Regions from separate parts of the Dermacoccus sp. SAI-028 genome, predicted to be linked through region 3. Evidence: predicted binding sites of a transcription regulator. Region 3 holds the regulator's gene; each other region holds the start of a gene.
What was found. The regulator HrcA, encoded in region 3, represses chaperone genes, less so after heat shock. The targets are predictions, from matches to a motif close to TTNGCACTCGNNNNNNNCGAGTGCNAA.
Positions count from the first base shown of each region.

Region 1: a site for HrcA is predicted at 2,020-2,046, ahead of groL (chaperonin GroEL). Genes of this name have one in related genera too.
Region 2: a site for HrcA is predicted at 1,238-1,264, ahead of groES (co-chaperone GroES). Genes of this name have one in related genera too.

Region 1 is NZ_SMFS01000001.1:2,492,208-2,495,482, forward strand. It holds gene groL (chaperonin GroEL) at 229-1,866, opposite strand; gene EDC82_RS11300 (DUF3263 domain-containing protein) at 2,179-2,457, opposite strand; gene EDC82_RS11305 (uracil-DNA glycosylase) at 2,538-3,212, shown strand; gene EDC82_RS11310 (SGNH/GDSL hydrolase family protein) at 3,209-3,275, shown strand, end outside.
Region 2 is NZ_SMFS01000001.1:2,335,467-2,338,741, reverse strand. It holds gene EDC82_RS10640 (class I SAM-dependent methyltransferase) at 1-1,167, opposite strand, end outside; gene groES (co-chaperone GroES) at 1,459-1,752, shown strand; gene groL (chaperonin GroEL) at 1,898-3,275, shown strand, end outside.
Region 3 is NZ_SMFS01000001.1:1,914,882-1,918,156, forward strand. It holds gene EDC82_RS08725 (16S rRNA (uracil(1498)-N(3))-methyltransferase) at 1-305, opposite strand, end outside; gene dnaJ (molecular chaperone DnaJ) at 309-1,421, opposite strand; gene hrcA (heat-inducible transcriptional repressor HrcA) at 1,486-2,508, opposite strand; gene EDC82_RS08740 (DUF3097 domain-containing protein) at 2,780-3,275, shown strand, end outside.

The DNA of each region.
Region 1 (3,275 bases), 580 kb from region 3:
TTCGAGGCGCGGCGCCCCGAATCCCGGGCAACATCGCGAGAGGAAGTGCTCCCTGGACGACAAAAGGCTGACGCCCGCCCGAGCATTCACTCAGGCGGGCGTCAGCCCGTGGAGGCGCGCTTTCTCAGAAGCCCATGCTCTCTCGGGCTTCTTCCTCACACTCCGCTCCGGCCGGCCCCCGTCCTCGCATTCGCTCGGGGGGCGCCAGCCGTGGCGTACGTGCTTTTGTCAGAAGCCCATACCGCCCATGCCACCGTCCATGCCCGCCGCAGCGTCAGCGCCGGCGTTCTTCTCCGGCTTGTCAGCGATGACGGCCTCGGTCGTGAGGAACAGCGCCGCGATGGACGCAGCGTTCTCCAGCGCCGAACGCGTCACCTTCGCCGGGTCGATAATGCCCGAGGCGATCATGTCGACGTACTCACCGCTCGCAGCGTTCAGACCCTGACCGGCGGGAAGCGAGCGCACCTTCTCGACGATGACGCCCGGCTCGAGGCCCGCGTTCGTCGAGATCTGCTTGAGCGGAGCCTCGGCAGCGACGCGAACGATGTTCGCACCCGTCGCCTCGTCGCCCTCGAGAGCGGAGAAGGCCGACTCGGCGTCCTTCGTCGCCTGGATGAGCGCGACGCCACCACCGGCAACGATGCCCTCCTCGACGGCTGCCTTCGCGTTGCGCACAGCGTCCTCGATGCGGTGCTTGCGCTCCTTGAGCTCGACCTCCGTCGCGGCACCCGCCTTGATGACGGCGACGCCGCCGGCGAGCTTCGCGAGGCGCTCCTGCAGCTTCTCGCGGTCGTAGTCGGAGTCGGAGTTCTCGATCTCGGCGCGGATCTGCGCCACGCGGCCCTTGATCTGCTCGTCGTCGCCAGCACCTTCGACGATCGTCGTCTCATCCTTCGTCACGACGATCTTGCGGGCGCGGCCGAGCATGTCGAGCTCGGTCGACTCGAGCTTGAGGCCGACCTCCTCGGAGACGACCTGGCCGCCCGTGAGGATAGCGATGTCACCGAGCATCGCCTTGCGGCGGTCGCCGAAGCCGGGAGCCTTGACGGCGACGGCCTTGAACGTGCCGCGGATCTTGTTGACGACGAGCGTCGACAGGGCCTCGCCCTCGACGTCCTCGGCGATGATCGCGAGGGGCTTGCCGGACTGCATGACCTTCTCCAGGACGGGCAGCAGGTCCTTGATGTTCGAGATCTTCGAGTTGACGATGAGGATGTACGGGTCGTCGAGGACGGCCTCCATGCGCTCGGTGTCGGTGACGAAGTAGCCCGAGATGTAGCCCTTGTCGAAGCGCATGCCCTCGGTCAGCTCGAGGTCGAGGCCGAACGTGTTCGACTCCTCGACCGTGATGACGCCTTCCTTGCCGACCTTGTCCATTGCCTCGGCGATGAGCTCACCGATCTGCGGGTCAGCGGCGGAGATGGACGCGGTCGCAGCGATCTGCTCCTTCGTCTCGATCTCCTGGGCGTGCTCGAGCAGCTGCTTGCTGACGGCGTCGACGGCCGTCTGGATGCCGCGCTTCAGCGCCATCGGGTTCGCGCCGGCCGCGACGTTGCGCAGACCCTCGCGCACCATCGCCTGGGCGAGGACGGTGGCCGTCGTCGTGCCGTCACCGGCGACGTCGTCGGTCTTCTTCGCAACTTCCTTGACGAGCTCGGCGCCGATCTTCTCGTACGGGTCCTCGAGCTCGATCTCCTTGGCGATCGAGACACCGTCGTTGGTGATCGTGGGGGCGCCCCACTTCTTCTCCAGCACGACGTTGCGGCCCTTGGGGCCGAGGGTCACCTTCACGGCGTCGGCGAGCGTGTTCATGCCGCGCTCGAGGCCGCGACGGGCCTCCTCGTCGAAAGCAATGGTCTTGGCCATGGCTGTGGTTCCTCCACGTGACGTTCGGATCGACCACATCAGCGCCCGCGACGGACGGGCCCGATCACGCGCCGGTCATGTCGGCGCGCCCCGAACCCTCACTGCTGCAGTCAGGCTTTTGTCACTCTCACGATCAGAGTGCTAACCCCATGATTAGCACTCGCCCCCACCGAGTGCAAACCCTCCGCGCACGCACCCGCGTGTTGTTCGCTCATAGCGGCACCCCGACGTCTGTCGTGCGGCTGCCAAGATGGGCTGCGGCGCCACGAGAGCGGCGACATGCGGGGACGTGGCGGCGCGCTGAGCCGCGGTTCAGACGGTGCGTCGACGCCCCGCGCGGCGTCGCTGGATCCGCTTGACGAGCAACGGATCCGCGGCGAGCGCCGCCTCGGTGTCGGCGAGCTTGTTGAGCTGCTGGTAGTACTGCGTGCTCGTCAGCCCGAAGCGCTCCTTGATCGCCGCTTCCTTGGCGCCGGGCAGCTTCCACCACTCGCGTTCGAAGGCGAGCATCGCACGGTCGCGCTCGCTCAGCCCGGGCGCGTCGGCGTCACCGGGCACGTGGGCACCCGCGGGGGTCTCGATCATGGCCATCCGCTCAGGATACGAGGCCGCCCGGCCCGTTCCAACCGCGCTCGGGGCGGGTTGTCAGACCCGCGCGATAGGTTGGACACATGCCTCGTCCGTACGACGAACTCGTCCACCCGAGCTGGGTCGAACCCCTCGCGCCCGCCGCCGAGCACATCGCCGCCGCGGGGGCGTTCCTGCGTGACGAGGTGGCCGCGGGGCGCGGCTACCTGCCTGCGGGCGACGCCGTGCTGCGCGCGTTCACGCAGCCGTTCGACGAGGTGCGCGTCCTCGTCGTCGGCCAGGATCCGTACCCGACGCCCGGGCACCCGATCGGCCTGAGCTTCGCCGTCGCACCCGACGTGCGGCCCATCCCCCGCAGCCTCGCGAACATCTACACCGAACTGCACGACGACCTCGATATCACCCCACCCGAGCACGGTGACCTGTCGGCGTGGACCGATCAGGGGGTGCTGCTGCTCAACCGCGTCCTGACGGTGCAGCCCGGCAAGCCGGCGAGCCATCGCGGCAAGGGCTGGGAGCACGTCACCGCGACGGCGATCAACGCGCTCGTCGAGCGCGAGCAGCCCCTCGTCGCCATCCTGTGGGGGCGCGACGCGCGCTCACTCGCGCCGCATCTCGGCGACACGCCGACCGTCGAGTCGGCCCACCCCTCACCGTTGTCGGCCCGCAGCGGCTTCTTCGGCAGCAAGCCGTTCAGCCGCACCAACGCCCTGCTCGAAGAACTCGGCACGCACACGATCGATTGGCGCATCCCGTGACAGACACGACCCCCGACACCCATACCTCCGACGAGGCGCCCGCGGCCCGCAGCGGCCACGAGC
Region 2 (3,275 bases), 420 kb from region 3:
GCGCAGCGCGTCTGCGTCGATGTCCACGTCGCGTTTCTTGATCGTGAGGCGCCCGACGGCGCGCTCGCGCAGGTAGGCGCGCAGCGTCTTCTCGTGCAGCGGCACGGAGTCGAGCACGCGGTAGGCGCGCCCCAGCAGCCCGATGTCGACGAGCGCATCGGCCGTGACGTAGCCGTGTCCAGGCGTGAACTCGTGGCCGCCCGTGGCGTCGAGCAGCGCCCCGACGAGGCCGCTGCGCGTCAACGCCTTGTCGGCCTCGTAGAAGTACGCTCCCAGTGACGCGCGGCTTGCGGGCGCGGCGTCGATGCCGTCGAAGTCGGCCTCGATGACGTGCAGGACGTCGGGCGGGACGCGATCGCCGGACGACCTCGGGCCGCCCGGCCGGGGGCGCACGATCGTCGCAGTTCTGCCGACGTCACGGACGGCGGCGCCCCACCACACGCTCGCCTCCACGACGCCGCCGGCGTAGGAGACGAACTCGACCTCGCAACCGCTCGGCACGTCGTGATGGGCCAGGCTCGGCGAGAGCTTGGCGCCTGCCGCGGGGGCGGCAGCCGCGACGTGCTGGATCAGCTCCCAGGTCGGCGTCAGCGCCGCGAGGGAGAACGTGCGCTTCGTGCGCCCGCGGATGTCGGCGACGCCGGGCGTGCGGCGTGCCGGGTCGAACCACCAGGCGGCCCCGGCTTGGTCGAGCGAAGCCGCGACATCCTCGACCCGCCCCGTGACGACGCGACTGCCGGGAAACGACGCGAGGTTCTGAGCGGCCAGGGCTGCGGTTTCCGGATCCGCTTCGACGCCGATGACGTCGAGCCCGGCTCGCGCGAATCCGACGGCGTCGGAACCGATTCCGCAGCCACCGTCGATGACGAGGCTCGCCCCGGCGTCGAGGAACCGCTGCGCGTGCAGACGGGCGATGGGTGCGCGCGTGGCCTGTTCGAGGCCGTCGGGGGTGAAGAACATCGACGCCGCCGCATCACCGAACTTGTCGACGGCCCTGGCCCGCAGCCGGGACTGGGTGAGCGCAGCGGCGACGAGTTCGGGGGAGTGCCCTGCGGCGCGCAGCCGCGTCGTCAGCATGACGACGTTCTTCTCCTCGTAGGGCGGGAGCGAGGCGAGCAGCGCGCGTCCGTCGTCGGTGAACAACTCGTGCACGACGCTCGCATCCATGGCCGCCATTGTGTCATCGGGGGCCCTCGGAGCAGCCCCCGATGCGCTGTGGGCGAACATCGGAAACGAGTTGGCACTCGGCTTGACCGAGTGCCAACGGCGTTACTAGATTCGGTTCCAGCACTCACCCCTGGGTAGTGCCAGTGAGCTCATCCCTCGACCCCCGCGACGGCGAGGCGATGTCGGCCCACATGCATGCCACACCGCCACCGGTGGGTGGTGTGGCCAGGGAACGAAAGCATCCGTCCCGCCCGAGAAGATCGGGCGGTCTGCGAAAGGGAAGGTCCTACCGTGTCGGTCAACATCAAGCCGCTCGAAGACCGCATCGTCGTCAAGGCCGTCGAGGCCGAGCAGACCACGGCCTCCGGCCTCGTCATCCCGGACACCGCCAAGGAGAAGCCGCAGGAGGGCGAGGTCATCGCCGTCGGCCCCGGTCGCATCGACGACCACGGCAACCGCGTTCCGGTCGACGTCGCCGTCGGCGACAAGGTCATCTACTCGAAGTACGGCGGCACCGAGGTCAAGTTCGCCGGTACCGAGTACCTCATCCTCTCCGCTCGCGACGTGCTCGCGGTCGTCTCCTGACGATCCGTCGAGCCAGCAGGTGACGACGAGCCCGGCTCAGGTCTGACGGCCGGGCCGGGCTCGTCCTTTCCTCTCACTCGCACCCCACACTCTTCCGCTGCGCGCGTCACGCGCCGCGCGGCGCCTTCGAACGAAAGGTTGAACCATGGCCAAGACGCTTGAATTCAACGACGACGCCCGCAAGTCCCTCGAGCGCGGTGTCGACGCGCTCGCCAACGCCGTCAAGGTGACGCTCGGCCCCAAGGGCCGCAACGTCGTCATCGACAAGGCGTGGGGCGCCCCCACGATCACGAACGACGGTGTGACGATCGCCCGCGAGGTCGAGCTCGAGGACCCGTACGAGAACCTCGGCGCGCAGCTCGCCAAGGAGGTCGCCACCAAGACGAACGACGTCGCCGGTGACGGTACGACGACCGCGACGGTTCTCGCCCAGGCGCTCGTCAAGGAGGGCCTGCGCAACGTCGCTGCGGGCGCTGCTCCGTCCGGCCTGAAGCGCGGCATCGACAAGGCCGTCACGGCCATCAACGACCAGCTGCTCGCCAACGCGCGCCCCGTCGACGGTCAGGACGACTACGCCAAGGTCGCCTCGCTGTCCGCTCAGGACGCGACGATCGGTGGCCTCATCGGTGAGGCGTTCGCGAAGGTCGGCAAGGACGGCGTCATCACCGTCGAGGAGTCCTCGACCGCCGAGACGAAGCTCGAGTACACCGAGGGCATGCAGTTCGACAAGGGCTACCTCTCGCCGTACTTCGTCACCGACCCCGAGCGCATGGAGGCCGTCCTCGAGGACGCCTACATCCTCATCAACCAGGGCAAGATCTCGGCCATCGCCGACCTGCTGCCCGTCCTCGAGAAGGTCGTGCAGTCCGGCAAGCCGCTGCTCATCATCGCCGAGGACATCGAGGGCGAGGCCCTCTCCACCCTCGTCGTCAACAAGATCCGCGGCACGTTCAACGTCGTCGCCGTCAAGGCCCCCGGCTTCGGCGACCGCCGCAAGGCGATGCTGCAGGACATCGCGATCCTCACCGGTGGCCAGGTCATCGCCGAGGAGGTCGGGCTCAAGCTCGAGAACGCCGACCTCGACTCGCTCGGCCAGGCACGCCGCATCCAGGTGACGAAGGACAACACGACGATCATCGACGGCGCCGGCGCCGCTGATGACGTCGCGGGCCGCGTCAAGGAGCTCAAGTCCGAGATCGAGCGCACCGACTCCGACTGGGACCGCGAGAAGCTCCAGGAGCGCCTCGCCAAGCTCGCCGGCGGCGTCTGCGTCATCGCCGTCGGTGCGCACACCGAGGTCGAGATGAAGGAGAAGAAGCACCGCATCGAGGACGCCATCGCGGCCACGCGTGCGGCCATCGAAGAGGGCATCGTCGCGGGTGGTGGTTCGGCCGTCATCCACGCGTCGTCTGCTCTCGACTCCCTCTCGCTCGAGGGTGACGAGGCGACGGGTGCCACGCTCGTCGGCAAGGCCATCGCGGAGCCGCTGCGCTGGATCGCCGAGAACGCTGGCCTCGAGGGCT
Region 3 (3,275 bases):
GCCTCCACCGCCTGCAGGTCGCGATCACCCTTAGCGAGCGCCTGGACGAGCGTGAACGTCACCGCCGGCGGCGTCTCGCGCGTCACCTCGCTCACGTGCGCCGTCAGCTCGCCCTTCGTGGTCTCTGCGACCACGGCGTGCGCGACGAGGCCCTCGCCGTCGGCGAGCAGGATCTGCTCACCGACACCCATCCGCTTGACGGTGACGGCGTGGCGTCCCTCGTCACCCGCGAGCACGACGGGTGCACCCGGCGCCATGTCGTCGGACAGAGCGCCGGGTGCGACGAAGTAGAGGTGCGCGGTCACGCCTCAGCCCTTCCAGGCCTGACGCAGCTTGCCGAGCAGGCCCTGGTTGACGGGCTGGAACTTCGGCGCCGGCGAGTCCTCTCCGCGCGACTCGGCGAACTGACGCAGCAGGTCGGCCTGCTCGGCCGTCAGCTTGCTCGGGGTGCGCACGTTGGCGTGCACGAGCAGGTCGCCGCGGTTGTCGGTGCGCAGCCGCGTGACGCCGAGGCCCTTGAGGGTGATGACGTCGCCGGGCTGCGTGCCGGCCTTGATGTCGATGTCGCGCGAGCCGTCGAGCGTCTCGAACGGCACCGTGGCGCCGAGCGCCGCGGCCGACATCGGCAGCTCGAGCGAGCAGTGCAGATCGTCGCCCTGACGCTGGAACATCGGGTGCTTCTCGACGCGTACCTCGACGTACAGGTCACCGGCGGGGCCGCCGCCGGGGCCGACCTCGCCTTCACCACGCAGCTGGATGCGCGTGCCGGTGTCGACGCCGGCGGGTACCTTGATCGTGATGGTGCGCGTGTCGCGCTTGCGGCCGTTGCCGTCGCACTCGAAACACGGGCTGTCGATGATGTCGCCGTACCCCTGGCACGCGGTGCACGGACGCGACGTCAACACCTGGCCGAGGAAGCTGCGCTGCACCTGCTGCGTCTGCCCCGCACCGCCGCACACGTCACACGTGTGCTTGCCCGTGCCGGGACGCGAACCGTCGCCATGACAGGTCGAGCAGACGACGGCCGTGTCGAACGTCAGCTCCTGCTCGCCGCCGAAGACGGCCGTGGCGAGTTGGATGTCGAGCGGCAGCAACGCGTCCTGGCCGTGCTGGACGCGGCTGCGCGGGCCGCCGCCTCCCCCTGCGGCACCCCCCGTGAAGAACGCGTCCATGATGTCGCTGAAGCTGAACCCGGCGCCACCGCCGGGCGCGTAGGGGTCGACGCCCTGGTCGTAGGCCGCCTTCTTCTGCGGATCGCCGAGCACGTCGTAGGCCTGCCCGACGCGCTTGAACTCCTCGGCCGCCTCCGGGGAGGGGTTGACGTCGGGGTGCAGCTTGCGGGCCTTCTTGCGGTAGGCGCGCTTGATCTCCTCGACGGAGGCCTCACGCGTGACACCGAGTTCGGCGTAGTAGTCGTTCACGAGCATCCTTGCTTTCGACGGGTGAAGATTTCATCACTCATGTGGTCGTGGTGCGCCCGAGCCATCACTGCTCGAGAAGTTCGGAGACGTAGCGGGCGACCGCGCGCACGTTCGCCATCGTCTGCGGGTAGTCCATGCGGGTCGGGCCGAGCACGCCGAGCGTCGCGACGGCGTCGCTGCCGTAGGCCGTCGTCACGAGCGAGGTCGACTCGAGGCCTGCGAAGTCGTTCTCGGCGCCGATGCGGACGGTCACCTCGTGCGTCGGATCGTCGTCGCGTGTGCTGATGAGGCGCATGAGGACGACGTGCTCCTCCAGCGCCTCGAGAACACGGCTGACGCTGAGGCCCGCGTCGTCGCGCAGCCCGGCACGCGCGAGGTTCGCCGTCCCCGCGAGCACGACGCGCTCCTCCCGGTCCTCGGCGAACACCGCGGCGATCGTCGCGACGATCGTGTCGACGTCCGCACGCTGCCCCGGCTCGAACTCCGCGCCCAGCTCGGTCATGGCCGCGGCGGCCTCGGTGAGCAACCGCGCGCCGGAGACCTCGTTGACGCGCGCTCGCAGCGTCTGGACGAGGCGCTCGTCGTCGGCGGAGGCGACGGAGACGAGACGCTGCTCGATGCGACCTGAGTCGAGGATGACGACGAGCGACAGGCGCCCCTCGGCGGCCGGCACGAGCTCGATGTGCCGCACCCGTGAGCGCCGCAGCGACGGGTACTGCATGACGGCCGCCTGGTTCGTCAGCGTGGCGAGCAGCCGGGCGGTGCGCTCGACGATGTCGTCGAGGTCGACGCTCTGACGCAAGAACGTCTCGATCGCTCGACGCTGTGTCGCGCTCAGCGGCCGCACCTGGCTGAGGCGGTCGACGAAGATTCGGTAGCCGGCATCGGTGGGCACGCGACCGGCCGAGGTGTGCGGCGCGGAGATGAGACCGGCGTCCTCGAGGGCGGCCATGTCATTGCGGATCGTCGCGGCGGAGACGCCGAGCTGATGACGTTCGAGCAACGCCTTCGAACCCACCGGTTCGGACGTCGCGACATAGTCCTGCACGATGGCGCGCAGCACCTCGAGCCGCCGTTCGTCGCTCATGCGCTCACCTCCCGCGCCTCGATACCGTCCTTCGATCTGCAGTCCGTCCAAGATTGGCACTCACGCCGAGCGAGTGCCAAATCATGCGGGGTGTGTTCGCCCACAGCGTCGCGGGCGATTCCCTCGCGCCGTCGTCCATCGTCCGTCGGTCGGCAGGCGCGCGCTCCCCGGCCCTCGGCGACGCCGCGACGGGCGCCTGGCTGCGCCCGCGGCCATCGTTCTCGGCGCGCCGCGACGGCGGTTGTCGGTGGGCGGTTCTACCCTGATCGCCATGACCGACCGTTACGGCTCCGACGTCCTCTCCGGCGATTGGCGCGCGCCTCGACGTGGGCGTTCGCGCGAGGTGCCCGCTGAGCTCGACGTCGTCGTCGAGGACGCCCAGAGCGGTTACGTCGGCGCCGTCGTGCGCGTCGAGAAGTCGGGCGGGCAGCACGTCGTCTTCCTCGAGGACCGCTTCGGCAAGGCCCGCGGATTTCCGCTCGGCGCCGGCTTCCTCGTCGACGGCGAACCCGTGACACTCGTTGCGCCCCGACCCGCCACCGCCGCGCGCCTCGCCGAGCAGCAGACGCAGGCCGGGCGGACGGCGTCCGGTTCGCTCGCCGTCCCCGGGGCGAAGGCGCGCGTCGCGCTGGGTTCGCGAATTTTCGTCGAGGGACGGCACGACGCCGAACTCGTCGAGAAGGTGTGGGGTGACGACCTGCGCATCGAGGGCGTCGTCGTCGAATACCTCGAGGGCGTCGACGATCTCGCGGCCGTCATCCGCGACT